DNA from 3 places in the Salinivibrio sp. YCSC6 genome. Region 1 is predicted to be linked to each of the others. Evidence: riboswitches for the same ligand, from Rfam matches in the RefSeq annotation. Region 1 holds a riboswitch; each other region holds the start of a gene.
What was found. Region 1 has a riboswitch for thiamine pyrophosphate ahead of thiD (bifunctional hydroxymethylpyrimidine kinase/phosphomethylpyrimidine kinase). Riboswitches for the same ligand answer to the same signal wherever they lie in the genome.
Positions count from the first base shown of each region.

Region 2: it holds a riboswitch for thiamine pyrophosphate, as region 1 does, so the genes downstream of both, thiB (thiamine ABC transporter substrate binding subunit) here and thiD (bifunctional hydroxymethylpyrimidine kinase/phosphomethylpyrimidine kinase) in region 1, are expected to answer to the same signal.
Region 3: it holds a riboswitch for thiamine pyrophosphate, as region 1 does, so the genes downstream of both, thiC (phosphomethylpyrimidine synthase ThiC) here and thiD (bifunctional hydroxymethylpyrimidine kinase/phosphomethylpyrimidine kinase) in region 1, are expected to answer to the same signal.

Region 1 covers NZ_CP039517.1:442,828-447,580, reverse strand. Annotated here, with positions in the region: gene E8E00_RS15915 (bifunctional diguanylate cyclase/phosphodiesterase) at 1-1,142, shown strand, start outside; gene E8E00_RS15910 (NADPH-dependent FMN reductase) at 1,178-1,699, opposite strand; TPP riboswitch at 1,873-1,973, shown strand; gene thiD (bifunctional hydroxymethylpyrimidine kinase/phosphomethylpyrimidine kinase) at 2,035-2,892, shown strand; gene E8E00_RS15900 (potassium channel family protein) at 3,024-4,049, opposite strand; partial or broken gene E8E00_RS17520 (methyl-accepting chemotaxis protein) at 4,217-4,753, shown strand, end outside.
Region 2 covers NZ_CP039516.1:322,309-327,061, forward strand. Annotated here, with positions in the region: gene thiP (thiamine/thiamine pyrophosphate ABC transporter permease) at 1-51, opposite strand, end outside; gene thiB (thiamine ABC transporter substrate binding subunit) at 57-1,043, opposite strand; TPP riboswitch at 1,096-1,197, opposite strand; gene E8E00_RS01465 (DUF547 domain-containing protein) at 1,236-2,027, opposite strand; gene leuD (3-isopropylmalate dehydratase small subunit) at 2,147-2,749, opposite strand; gene leuC (3-isopropylmalate dehydratase large subunit) at 2,759-4,180, opposite strand; gene leuB (3-isopropylmalate dehydrogenase) at 4,202-4,753, opposite strand, start outside.
Region 3 covers NZ_CP039516.1:2,889,861-2,894,613, forward strand. Annotated here, with positions in the region: gene E8E00_RS13495 (HesA/MoeB/ThiF family protein) at 1-732, opposite strand, end outside; gene thiE (thiamine phosphate synthase) at 716-1,384, opposite strand; gene thiC (phosphomethylpyrimidine synthase ThiC) at 1,381-3,357, opposite strand; TPP riboswitch at 3,451-3,550, opposite strand; gene crcB (fluoride efflux transporter CrcB) at 3,607-3,987, opposite strand; tRNA gene E8E00_RS13515 (tRNA-Trp) at 4,444-4,520, opposite strand.

The DNA.
Region 1 (4,753 bases):
CGCTGTATAAGCACCTAGCGGGGCTCTTAGCCAGTAGCTCGGTCGCAAGAGGGCGGCGTATTGGTGTGTGGGACAACACACGTTTGGTGATGTTAGTGGAAGGAGATATCACCGCCATTGACGCACTTGCTAAGCGGATTTGTCGATTATTGAGTGGTCATCACACCCTTGATGGCCGTTTGATGTCGATGCACTGCCATGTGGGAATAGCCCAAGCGGAAGGTGAGCATCATGATGTGGAGCAACTCTTTCGCCAAGCGATTCTAGCTATCCCGACCGATGACACTGAAGTGGGTCATTATCGCCAAGAGTTGGATGCGCAATCGCAACGTGAGCATATGATCCGCAATGGACTTAGCCCGGCCCTTGAACAAGGGGGGTTGTCTTTGGTCTTTCAGCCCAAATGGGATCTCAATACCGGCACCATGGTAGGCGCTGAGGCGTTATTGCGTTGGCGTCATCCGCAACTGGGAGCGATCAGCCCGGCCGAGTTTATTCCCATTGCCGAGCGAAGTGCTGATATGATCCAACTCGGCGATGCCGTTTTTTCTATGGCGTTGCGCGCGCTGGTCCGTTGGCGAGAGCAATACACCTTGCCTGAGGCGTTTCACTTAGCCATCAATGTCTCTTCCCAGCAACTTCGCCACGGTTTTGCCGACAGCATTCTTGCCCGCTGCCAAGCGCTGGAAGTACCCACCCAAATCATTCAGCTTGAGGTTACTGAATCGGCGTTAATTCGACATATGTCGGTGGCGCTTAAAGAGTTACAACAGCTCCGTGATGCGGGGATGCACATTGCGCTTGATGATTTTGGCACAGGCTACAGTTCATTGAGCTATTTGAAACAGCTTCCTGTGGATTGGGTGAAGCTTGATCGTAGCTTTATTCAAGATCTTGCATCCAACGCCGGTGACAAACATCTTGTTGGTAGCGTGATCGACCTAGCGCATGGGTTTGGCCACGGTGTGGTGGCTGAAGGCGTGGAAGAAGTTGGTCAGCAACAGATTTTGCAGCGTATTGGCTGCGATCAAGCGCAAGGCTTCTTATATGCCAAACCGCTGGGAACAGAACAGTTTGAACAGCTTCTACAAACTGGATGTGAGTGCCCAGCGACGGCTATCAGTGCGCCCGTGTCTGGATAGCCGTGGCCATCATCGGATTAGAGATGAGTCATACGTTAGAGGTGGCTGATAATGGTATCGAGGCGCTGATTAAACTCGTTGTCGGCCACCAAGCCTGACGTGGGGTCAAAATGCTGGTGAAAACTCGGTAGCGATAAGGTCCCTTTAACCTCAGCAGCAAAATAGGGAGCAGAGTGCTGGGCGCTGGTAAGAACACTCTGTGCACCACTCGGGCCGGGTGAGGTGGCAAGCATGATCACCGGCTTGTGTTGAAAGACTTTACCATCAATACGCGAGGCCCAATCAAATAGGTTTTTATAAGCTGCCGTGTAACTGCCGTTATGCTCAGCAAAGGCAACGACAATCAAATCGGCCTCACCGATGGCGTGGAAAAATGCCTGCGCCTGCGCTGGGATACCCTGCTCGTTTTCACGATCTTCGCTATAAATGGGCATTTCAAAATCATTCAGATCGAGAAGCGAAATGTCAGCGTTGGGGATCTGCTTGGCGACGTAATGGGCCAGTTGTTTATTGATTGAATGGCGACTGTTCGTTGCGCCAAAGGCCAGTACTTTCATTGGTTATCCTCTTAAGTTAAGTCTTGTAGTTGTCACTGAGCAATCATCAGGTAAGTGCTACTTTAAAACCTCAATATTAGTTGAGGTCAATACTGGGTGAAAATCAATGAGAAATGCGTGACGGCACGGTATGCGTAAGGCTTGCGCTTTATCCGTAGGATGCATATCCTGAACACAGTTAGTCGGGGAGCAAGTAATTGCTGAGACTGCGAAAGCAGGACCCGTAGAACCTGATCCAGTTAGCACTGGCGGAGGGAACTGACACGATCAGCGCACAAAGTGACGCATACTGCCTCATTTTGTCTCCTTCCGCCCCTGATGATTAAGGGGCCAATATGAACCTATCTCCACCTGTTATTCTTACCATTGCCGGCTCAGACAGCGGTGGTGGTGCGGGCATTCAAGCCGACATTAAAGCGATTTCAGCGACCGGCGGCTATGCTTGCTCGGTGATCACCGCGCTGACCGCGCAAAATACTTGCGGTGTCGAGGCCGTCTCGGCGGTTGACCCCGATTTTGTGCGCGCCCAATTAGATGCGGTGTTATACGACATGCCGGTGCGTGCGGTGAAAATCGGCATGCTGGCCAATCAAGCGATTATTCGTGAAGTCGCTGCCGTGCTGGCACGGTCGCCACATTTGCCGGTGATTTTAGATCCCGTAATGGTCGCGACCAGCGGCGATCCTTTGCTCGACGAGCAGGCCATGACGGCGTTGATTGAAGAGCTTATCCCACGCGCAACCGTGCTCACTCCCAACTTGCCGGAGGCCGCCCGTTTAACTGGCCAGCCTGTTCCTACCTCTATCGAGCAAATGCATGAGCTGGTGCCGGCACTTCGCCATCTAGGCTGTCCTTACGTGATGCTCAAAGGGGGCCATCTACGCCAGACGCCCGAGAGTGTCGATATGTGGATTAGCCGAGACACCTGTCAAACTTTGCGCGCACGCCGCGTTGAAACCACCAACACTCATGGCACCGGTTGTTCACTGTCTGCTGCGATCGCCTCGTTTTATGCTCAAGGGATGACGCCTATCGAGGCCGGGCGAGCGGCTAAGCAGTATTTGACGGAGGCCTTAGCGCATAGTCAGCAGCTAACGGTCGGAAGAGGGGCTGGGCCGGTGCATCATTTTTACGCTTACCCTGATAATTTGTGTCTGTCGCCAGCAGAGCATGGTGTCGCGGAGTTGCCCTGAGACGAGCGCGCGCTGTGAGGGATGAGATCAGAAAGCACTATGACTGAAGGATAAGAGGGAAACGATCCGCTGCAACCTAAGTGGGGCAGCGGTATCGAAAAGAAAACACAAAGATGCGTTGGACGCGCCCGTTAGGCGGCAGACCAATGTGGTAAACGCTCGGCGGCGATATAAAAGACGCGATCGCCCGGTGCCACTTCGGTGTGTAGGCGAGGGTTCAGAGTGATCCCATCGCCTTTGTCGAGACCAATTAAGGTTGCATCGTGCTCATGCTTTAATTGATTAAACAAGGTGCCGACATCCGTTGCACTTGCATCGGTGGGGTAGCGGGCACAGTATTGGGTCATCCCTTGAGCCGTGCTCAATAGCTCGTGATGTAATTGACTTGAACCGGGATCAACGGCCGCTTTTGCCAGCATTTCCACCGACACAGACGGCACACATTCAGCGTGCGGATAGTGCTGCTTCAATATTTGGCTGAGTGCATCATCTTGAAAATACGCGAGTAAATGAGCGGAAGGGTTTTTGTGGGCGCAGAACAGAGCCGCAGAAAGCGTAATATCGTCTTCTGGGTTATCGATAATAATGCTAGAGGCGCTGTCGATGCCGGCGCGCGCTATGCCCTCTGCATCGGTAAAGCTGGTCACGCGCACAAACTCTACCTCGCCAGGCAGCGGATTTTCCATTTCAGGACGCACACAAAGCACGATCGGGCGCTCGCCATGAATACCGCTTTGCAACAAACGGATTAACTGAATGGTACGCTGGCCGTTCCACCCCAAAACTAAAATATGATTTTTCACAGTAAGACTCCGTTTTCCTTGTAATCCACGTCGCCAATAATCCACTAGGGCACTGGTCACATGCCCAATCACCACCGCAAACAGACCGAGCCCACCGGGAATGATCCAAAAGGCGGTAATCCACTGTCCTGCCTCGGTCGCGGGCGAGTAATCGCCATAGCCCACGGTAGAGGCGGTGACCACTAAATAATAGATGTAGCGACTGAGTGACTGAGTCATCTCAGTTTCACCCGCCGATTGTAAAAGCAGCCAGCCAATAACGCCGTAGGCGAGTACGACCAATCCGAGAATACGCCCGTTTAAATGGGCGAAGTGGCTGATAATCCAACGTTTAAAAAGCAACCAAAAGGTCATAGTGTCTCGCTCATTCGCTATAGAAACGCCAGTATGAAGGGATTTTTTATGGGTTTACAGTGTAAATCAATTCATTGGCGTTGAGAGGATCACAGTTTAATCGATTACAAGCGCATACATATGCATAAGGCGTACAATGCAGGTATTACCGACTAGGAGGACTTCGCGTGTTTACATCTCGTCGTCAACTCGAACAAGAGCAACAAAAACGTACTGAATTGCAACTGAAACTGGAGCAAGTCAATGCCCAGATAGACGCGCTACACAGCGAAAAAGCGGTGTTAGAATCGGAGCTGGCCGTGGTACAGAAAAAACGGCAAACCGGTAAAGCGATCGACGCTAACCTGTGCCATTTTGGTGATTCAATTACCGCGACCCAATCTTCGCTGGCGACCTTAGCAGAAACCATTAATGGTGAAAAAGAGCGTGTGACGGAGGTGAGCCATCAGGCGGCGTCATGTGCCGAACAAGTCAATGATCTCGCTCGCCATGTGCAGTCATTATCCGCGCAATGTCAGCAATCGTCGGAAGCAATTCGTGCTCTCGATCAGCACGCACAGGAAGTGAGTGGCATTGTGAATTTGATTCGCGATGTGGCTGACCAAACCAATCTGTTGGCTCTGAATGCGGCGATTGAAGCAGCCCGAGCCGGCGAGCAAGGGCGGGGCTTCGCGGTGGTGGCTGATGAAGTCCGTAACCTCGCC
Region 2 (4,753 bases), on a different replicon from region 1:
GACGAGACTGGCCGCGAGACTGCCCGGCCAGGTGCGTGAAGGATTGAGCATGACGACTATTCAACCAACGCTGTTTGCCAGTCACGCACCCATTGTTGACGGTTGCCCATCACTTCATCGGGTTGATAAAGCAGGCTCTTCTCGGGTTTATTCAAGGTATAGAAGGCATCTGGTAACGTGATATCAGTAACAGGGTACATCCATTGCGTAAGGGGAATGATCGACTGCGCTTCATCGCTAATCATAAACTGTAAAAACGCATCCGCCAGTTCTGGCTGGTCGGTGTAGGCTGATTTCGCGGCCACTTCAATCTGCATATAATGGCCTTCTTCAAACGTCGCGGCGGCAAAGCGGTCATCATCATCTGCAACCAGATGGTAAGCCGGTGATGTGGTGTAAGAGAGCACCATGTCTGCTTCCTTGTTCAGGAACATATTGTACGCCTCGGTCCAGCCTTTGGTCACGGTAATGGTGTTCTCCGCGAGATCACGCCATGCTTGCTGACTTTGATCGCCGTATACTTTCTGGATCCACAGCATTAAGCCTTGGCCAACGGTGGAGACACGGGGATCTTGGTAAATCACACTGATGTCATCACGATCTTCAATCAAGGCTTTCAAGCTCTTGGGCGGATCGAGCAGGCGCGTGGTGTCATACACGAAGGCAAAGTAGCCGTAATCGTAGGGGATAAAGTAGGGATTATCCCAACCGCCGGGTACCTGTAGGCGCTCCGTATTCACTGCGTGCTCGGCGACAATGCCGCTCCGCTCCGCTTCTTTCATTAAATTGGTGTCCATACCCAGCACGATATCGGCGCTGGTGGTACTGCCTTCAATCCGCATGCGGTTGAGCAAGGCTGCGCCGTCTTCAAGGGACACAAACTCGACCTCACAGTTACAGCGTTTCTCGAAGGCGGTTTTGATTTTCGGCCCTGCGCCCCACTCGGCGATAAATGAGTCGTAGGTATAAATAGTCAGCGGGTCAGCGGCGCGGGCGCCAAGCGATAACAGAGACAAAGAAAGTACGGTTAAAACAGACGTAATGACTTTCACAGCACGCTCCTAAGTTGGGCGTGGGTGTTGAGGCTGGTTGATGACATCATCAAGTCTCAATCCCTACGCCAGTGTTAGCTGGATCAGGTTCGATGGGTTTAGCGCGGCGCGCAATCTCAGCCAAGAGGCTCCCCAATGAGTACCACGCCATTGTACTGATTGGCTTAGGGTTAACCAAGCCTTTTAGTCAGCGGTTCGGTTAAGCGCCCAGTCGTAGTCATAGTCTAAGCGTGCATCCTCGGGAAGCTTGATATCGCGGTATTGATTGATATGGGCGATCACCCCTTGTTCACTGCCGCCAAAATCGGCCTTAAACCACTCATAGATAGAAGAAAGCTGCCATTGTTCGCCTTGCTGACTGACGCCTTTATCACTGTTAATAAAGGTGTAGGCGGCTTGTTCTAATTGTGCCTCCAAGGTGTCGGCTTGAAAGGCTTGTGGCTGCAGGTTCGGACAGCCAAGGCTGGCACAATTGACGGCATAGTGGGTACGCGGATCTTGCCATAGCGGGCGCAGAATGCGGTGCTCAATATCATTCAAGGTAAGGGGTTCACCTGCCACCGTGACCACCTCATCATCCCAAGGTCCAAAGCTAAACAGGCCACCGAGTTTGGTGATTGAACGGACAGGATACGCGTCCAAAATGAGCTTTACGGTGACTGAATTGTAGAGATTAACCCAATACGCGTATTGTTCGTCTTTGGTCAGGGTGCGCGGGTCGCGCGCGGTGAGCATGCCAATGTAATGATCGAGAGTCGCTTTATCGGCCTCGGTGACGGCTGCGTAGTTAAATAAGGTGTGCTGTCCTTGAGGCTGTAAATACTTATCGAGTAATACTTGCCAGCTGTGATGAGTAAATGTGGCTTGGCTGGCGGGGTTGTGCGTATCCCACATTGCCCAGTAATCGGCTTTCGGGGCGGCCAAAGCTGGAAAAGCAACGAGTAACCAAAAAATGAGCGTGATCCGTGTTCGCATACCGCTTCCTCAATCGCGAGCGTATCTTGTTTATATCCTAGACCAGCTTGCGCCATGTTTGCTTTCATGGCCATAAAAAAACGCTGCTCAAGCAGCGTTTTAGTGGTTAAAGTGTTGTCTTATGCCAAAAAGGCGGGAATGTTTTGCTCAAAGCGCGAGATCTCAGCGTCGTGCTGAAGCGTGAGGCCAATGCTATCTAATCCTTCCAACAAGCAATGACGGCGAAAATCATCCATCTGGAAGCTAAAGCAGTGTTCACCGGCACGGATGGTTTGGGCGGGCAAATCTAGCGTTACCGTCGCGCCTTCATTTTCGGCCACATACGTAAATAAAGCATCGATTTGGCCTTCTTCAAGGGTTACCGGCACCATTTGGTTATTAATGCAGTTGCCATAGAAAATATCGGCAAAACTGGGGGCGATAATCACTTTAAAACCGTAATCATCCAGCGCCCAAGGAGCATGTTCGCGTGACGAGCCACAGCCAAAGTTTTCGCGGGTGAGTAACACGCTCGCCCCTTGGTAGCGCGCTTGATTGAGCACAAACTCGGGGTTCGGCTGTTTACCCGCATCGTCTAAAAAGCGCCAATCGTGAAACAGGTGCTGACCAAAGCCAGTACGGGTGACTTTTTGCAAAAACTGTTTAGGGATGATCGCATCAGTATCGACGTTCGCCGCATCCAATGGGGCAACAATGCCGGTATGAGTGTGTATGCCTGACATAAGGCCTCCTTATAATTGGTTAACGTCAATAAAATGACCGGCAATAGCAGCGGCGGCGGCCATCGCAGGGCTGACCAAGTGGGTGCGGCCTTCACGGCCTTGGCGGCCTTCAAAGTTACGGTTGCTGGTGGATGCACAGCGCTCTTTGGGGCCTAAGCGATCGTTGTTCATTGCCAAACACATCGAGCAGCCGGGCAAGCGCCACTCAAAGCCCGCTTCGCGGAAAATCACATCCAGCCCTTCTTGCTCTGCTTGGGCGCGCACCTGCTCGGAGCCCGGCACCACCATGGCATGTACACCCTCTGCCACGCGTCGTCCTTTGGCGACCGCGGCGGCTGCGCGCATGTCTTCAATCCGTGAGTTGGTGCAAGAGCCAATAAAGACTTTATCGATGTGGATATCTGTAATGGCTTGGCCTGCCGTCAGTCCCATGTACTTTAAGGCTCGCTCAGCCGAGTGGCGCTCTATCGGGTCGGTCATGCTCTCTGGAGCAGGCACGCTATCATGCACACTGACCACTTGGCCGGGGTTGGTGCCCCATGTGACTTGATGATGGATTTGACTGCCATCGAGAGTGACCACGCGATCAAAGTGCGCATCGGCATCCGAGTGCAAGGTTTGCCAATACGCAACGGCTTGCTGCCATTGCTCGCCTTTAGGGGCAAATTTTTTGTCTTTTAGGTAGGCAAAGGTGGTGTCATCTGGCGCGATCAGGCCAGCTTTGGCACCTAATTCGATGGCCATGTTGCAGACCGTCATTCGCCCTTCCATCGACAAGGCAGTGATAGCGTCCCCGCAAAACTCCACCACATGCCCAGTGCCGCCGGCATGACCGACCTTGCCAATAATCGCTAGGACAATATCTTTGGCAGTGATCCCGGGGGCTGTTTTGCCCGTGACTTCAATTTTCATCGTGCGGGCGCGGGATTGCTTGAGTGTTTGGGTGGCCAGTACGTGTTCGACTTCTGAGGTGCCAATACCAAAGGCGAGGGAGCCGAAGGCACCGTGGGTTGCGGTGTGCGAATCACCACAGACGATGGTGGTGCCGGGCAGGGTAATGCCAAGCTCGGGGCCCATCACATGCACAATGCCTTGGTAAGGATGATTTAAGTCGTACAGAGTGACACCGAACTCTTCGCAGTTTTTGGCCAAGGTTTCCATTTGGATGCGCGCCATTTCCCCTGACGCGTTAATGTCTTTGGTTTCGGTGGAGACATTGTGATCCATGGTGGCGAAAGTTTTGCTCACTTGGCGCACGGGGCGCCCTTTTTCACGCAGGCCATCAAAGGCTTGTGGTGAGGTCACTTCGTGCACCAAATGACGGTCGATATACAGTAGCGGCGCTTCGCCTGGCTGCTCGGTGACCACATGGGCTTGATAGATTTTTTCATACAAGGTCTTAGCGCCTTGTTGGGTGTTTGCATTCGACATAGCTCGTATCCTTACGGGTAATTATTCTGCGCCTTGGCGGATATAGGCGGCGATACGATCGCCCATTTGTTCGGTACTCAATGCGGGGCGGTTACCTGCTAGATCTGCGGTCAACTCACCGGCCGCCAGCGCGTGGCTGACTGCATGCTCAATCGCGCAGGCTGCGTCTTCTTCGCCTAACGAGTAGCGCAGCATGAGCGCGGCGGAGAGAATTTGCGCCACTGGGTTGGCGATATTTTTACCCGCAATATCGGGTGCAGAGCCGCCGGCGGGTTCATACAAACCAAATTTACTCGCGTTCAAGCTCGCGGATGGCAACATGCCCATTGAGCCAGTGATCATGGCGCACTCATCGGAGATGATGTCGCCGAAAATGTTCGAGCATAGCATCACATCAAATTGCGACGGGTCTTTGATCAACTGCATGGTGGCGTTGTCGATATACATATGGCTTAAGCGGACATCTGGATAGTCCTTTGCTACTTCTTCTACCACTTCACGCCACAGCATCGAGCTTTGCAGCACATTGGCTTTATCGATTGAGCACACGTGTTTGTTGCGAAGCTGGGCCGA
Region 3 (4,753 bases), on a different replicon from region 1:
CTGACAAACCGCACAGTGCGGATGAACGGGCAGCGAAAAGTGCTGCCATGTCATGGTTTGTCCATCCAGTCTTGACAAGCGATTGGTACCGACCGCTTGCCCTAATAACAGTTTTATTCCTTCCAACGCTTGCGCGGTGGCCATCATACCGACCACAGGTCCCATTACCCCGGCTTCAGAACAGCGCGTGGGTTCAGACAGCGTCACGTCTGCGAAGGCGCACGCATAACATGCGCTATGCGGTTGATAAACCAATAACTGGCCTTGCCAACCGATCGCCGCTGCGCTCACCAAGGGTGTACCAGCCTCTACACAGGCTTGATTGACTGCATGGCGAGTAGCGAGATTATCACTGCAATCAAGAACCACATCCGCCATCGCCACTTCAAGCGCCAGACGCTCACCTTCTAGATAGGCATTGATGGCTCGGCACTGGCAATGTGGATTCAGCGCGACCAAGTTAGCGGCTAGCGCTGCGGCTTTATCGGTGCCAATTTGCTCATCCCGATACGCCACCTGACGCGCCAAATTAGATAGCTCAACATGGTCCGAGTCAGCAATCGCTAACTGACCCACGCCAGCGCCTGCAAGATAGAGGCCCGCGGTGGTTCCAAGCCCACCGGCACCGACCATTAACACGCGCGCCTTGCTCAGTGCCTGCTGCCCGCACTCTCCAACTTCTGGCAGCATGATTTGCCGGCTATAACGCAGGTATTCACTGTCCGATAGCATCACGCCCTCCTTGCTGTCTTGATGGATTAAGACAGCGGTTAAATGCGTCAATGCGCGCCGCTAAATCAGGCGCTTGCGTCACGGCGCGGACCACCGCAATGGCGTCCACGCCGGTGCGCCAAACGTCAGGGGCTCGGTCGAGATCAATACCGCCAATCGCCACCGTCGGGAAACGGCCATCCACAGCCACCACCTGCTGCGCTAACGCTGAAATGCCTTGCGGTGGCTCGACGAGCTGTTTGGTGGTGGTGGGAAAAATATGGCCGATGGCGAGATAACTGGGCGAGAGTTCAACCGCTGCAGCGAGCTGTTCGGGACTGCGTGTCGATACGCCAAGGCGCACGCCTTGTCGTGCGAGCCGATCAAGATCCGCCTCTTGTAAGTCTTGCTGCCCCAGATGAACACCATAGGCGCCAGCCTCAAGCGCGAGCTGCCAGTGATCGTTGATAAACACCTGCGCATGGTGCGCGCGGCCCAATGCCACCGCGCGCTGTACCCAATCCGCCAATTGAGGATGCCCCGGCTGCTTCACACGCAGTTGCACGGTTTTCACCCCCAAGCAAAGCAAGCGTTCGAGCAAATCCACATCGTCCACCACCGGATATAATGGGCCTATACCTTCAGACATAGGCGCAAACGGGGTCAGGCTCATGATTCCACCTTATCGCTGTCCGCTACCTCAGCGCCTTGTGGTGACGAATGATGGGATTTTTGCAGGTAGAGCTCACTGCCCTTTTCTCGAAACTCTTGCGATTTTTGCTGCATGCCTGCTAACGGGTCTTCCAGCATAGTGACATCAATCGCTTCACCCGCGGCGGCATAGCCATTTTCTTTGGCGTAGTCCCGGACTTCCTGGCTGATTTTCATGGAGCAGAACTTCGGTCCACACATCGAGCAAAAATGTGCGACCTTGCCCGACTCTTGAGGCAGTGTTTCATCGTGATAGGCGCGTGCCGTGAACGGATCAAGGGATAGATTGAACTGGTCTTCCCAGCGGAATTCAAAGCGCGCTTTAGAAATGGCGTTATCACGCACCTGCGCCCCCGGGTGTCCTTTAGCTAAGTCCGCAGCATGCGCGCAAAGCTTGTAGGTGATAAGCCCAATTTTAACATCCTCCTTATTGGGCAGACCCAGATGTTCTTTAGGCGTGACATAACAGAGCATCGCACACCCAAACCAGCCAATCATCGCCGCACCAATGCCGGAGGTAATATGATCGTAACCGGGAGCAATGTCGGTGGTTAGCGGGCCGAGAGTATAGAAAGGCGCTTCATGGCAATGGGTGAGCTGCTCGTCCATGTTCTCTTTGATCATATGCATGGGCACGTGGCCAGGGCCTTCAATCATCACCTGCACATCGTATTCCCATGCCACCTTGGTGAGCTCGCCCAGGGTACGTAGCTCACTGAATTGCGCTTCGTCGTTCGCGTCTGCCACTGAGCCGGGACGCAGCCCATCGCCCAACGACAAAGACACGTCGTAAGCGGCACAGATTTCGCAGATTTCGCGAAAATGGGTATACAGGAAACTTTCTTGATGATGCGCCAAGCACCATTTGGCGATAATCGATCCACCGCGCGAGACAATCCCAGTCACGCGATTGGCGGTCATGGGCACATAGTGCAAACGCACCCCAGCGTGAATGGTAAAGTAGTCGACCCCTTGCTCGGCTTGCTCTATCAAGGTATCGCGCATGACTTCCCAGGTCAGGTCTTCGGCAATGCCGTTCACTTTCTCAAGCGCCTGATACATAGGCACAGTGCCAATCGGGACTGGGCTATTACGTAAAATCCACTCGCGAGTTTCGTGGATATTGCGTCCGGTCGATAAATCCATCACCGTATCGGCTCCCCAACGGGTCGCCCACACCAACTTTTCGGTTTCTTCTTCAATGGAGGAGCTCACCGCTGAGTTACCAATATTGGCATTCACTTTCACCAGAAAGTTACGCCCAATGATCATCGGCTCCGCTTCTGGGTGGTTAATGTTGGCAGGAATAATCGCACGCCCTTCAGCGACCTCTTGGCGCACAAATTCGGGAGTGATGTTTGATGGCAAGTGAGCACCAAAGCTTTCCCCAGGATGCTGGCGGTTTAGTTGCTCTTCACGATACTGCTGGCGACCCATATTTTCCCGGATAGCGATAAATTCCATCTCTGGGGTGATAATGCCTTGGCGTGCGTAGTGAAGTTGGGTCACACACTGGTTAGGTTTCGCCCGACGGATAGACGGTAAGGCACTAAAGCGAAGATCATCCAAGGTTTCATCACTAAGGCGAGTCTTTGCATAGTCTGAGCTCACTGCATCAAGGAACTCTGTATCGGCACGTTCATCAATCCAGGCTTTGCGTACTGGGGCTAAGCCTTGGTAAATATCGATAGCACTCTGTGGGTCGGTATAAGGCCCTGATGTGTCATAAACCCGAATGGATTCATTGGCTTCATACTGCGGATTATCTTTACTCCCGCCTACAAAAGTAGGAGAAAGGTGGATTTCGCGCATGCCTACGCGAATATCGGGTCGCGATCCCTCGACATAGACTTTTTCCGAGTTAGGGTAGGTTTGCGCAGAGAGGGAATCGATAAAAGATTTGGCCTCAAGGCGGGCCTGTTTACGGGTCGACATAGCATTACTCCGGTGTTCATTATGGGAATTAATGCTTGCCGGAAAACGCTGAATTGAGATGTGAGCAAACTGGCAGACGCGTACGGTCTGTGATCTGATGCATCTCTTGTTCCCTTCGCTGGTCCTAACCAGATCAGGTTCAACGGATCCCACTTAACGTGGTCTCAGCCAATTGGCACTCCGACAAGTTCAACGCCAGTATAAGAAATCACCGCCGCAACAACAAGCGACGTAATGGCATGTTTTTACCTACCCAGTAATGCGTCCTAGCAACCAAGCCCCCATCGCGGCCGCTCCTAAGCATAACGCAAGGTTGAGACCCACGTTTAACAAGGCTTTCACCGTCTCACCATGTTGAAAAAGAAGCAAGGTATCCACTGAAAAGGTCGAGAAGGTGGTGAACGCGCCCAAAAAGCCAATCGCAATCAGTTGACGCCAAGGCACTGGGGCAATCAGCTCTTGGCTCATCGCCGCTAAAAAGACACCCATTGCTAATGATCCCAGCACATTAACCATGAGGGTGCCGTAAGGGAATCCTCGACCAAACACCGCGACGCTCCACTCTGAAACTAAAAAACGCGAAGACGCCCCTAATGCGCCACCAAGTCCTACCCACAATATGCTTACCACTGGGTGCTCCTTTCGATTGGTAAAAAGTCATCATACCGCGACATGTGAACAAGAAACAGGAGGAAGAAAAAGGGAAGAGAGTTAGGAGTGCTAGAAGCTTAATGATTCACATACAAAAAAAGCACCGACAATGTCGATGCTTTGATGTTTGGCAGGGGTAGAGGGATTCGACCGGGCTGGCGACCCAGCCCCCAACACGCTTTTTTGTCGTTTGTATGTTCACACCTACCCTTAATCGGGTTACGAGAAGCTTGATGATTCACATACAAAAAAAAGCACCGACAATGTCGATGCTTTGATGTTTGGCAGGGGTAGAGGGATTCGACCGGGCTGGCGACCCAGCCCCCAACACGCTTTTTTGTCGTTTGTATGTTCACACCTACCCTTAATCGGGTTACGAGAAGCTTGATGATTCACATACAAAAAAAGCACCGACGATGTCGATGCTTTGGTATTTGGCAGGGGTAGAGGGATTCGAACCCCCAACACGCGGATTTGGAATCCGCTGCTCTGCCAGTTGGAGCTATACCCCTGTAGATAGGTGCCTATTGTAGCGATCCCGCGACAAATTACCACCACCAATTACGCTTCAGACGTTTGATCGCTTATTTATAAAGCAAATCGCCCCAACACAATGATACTGGGGCTTAAATGCAAAAAACCCCAGCTTTTCAGCTAGGGTTTCTAAGTAGTGGCGGAGGGCCGGGGTTGCGGGCAACCGGGACTCATTCGCCCGCAGGGCGAACCTGGCCAATAATAAAAAAAC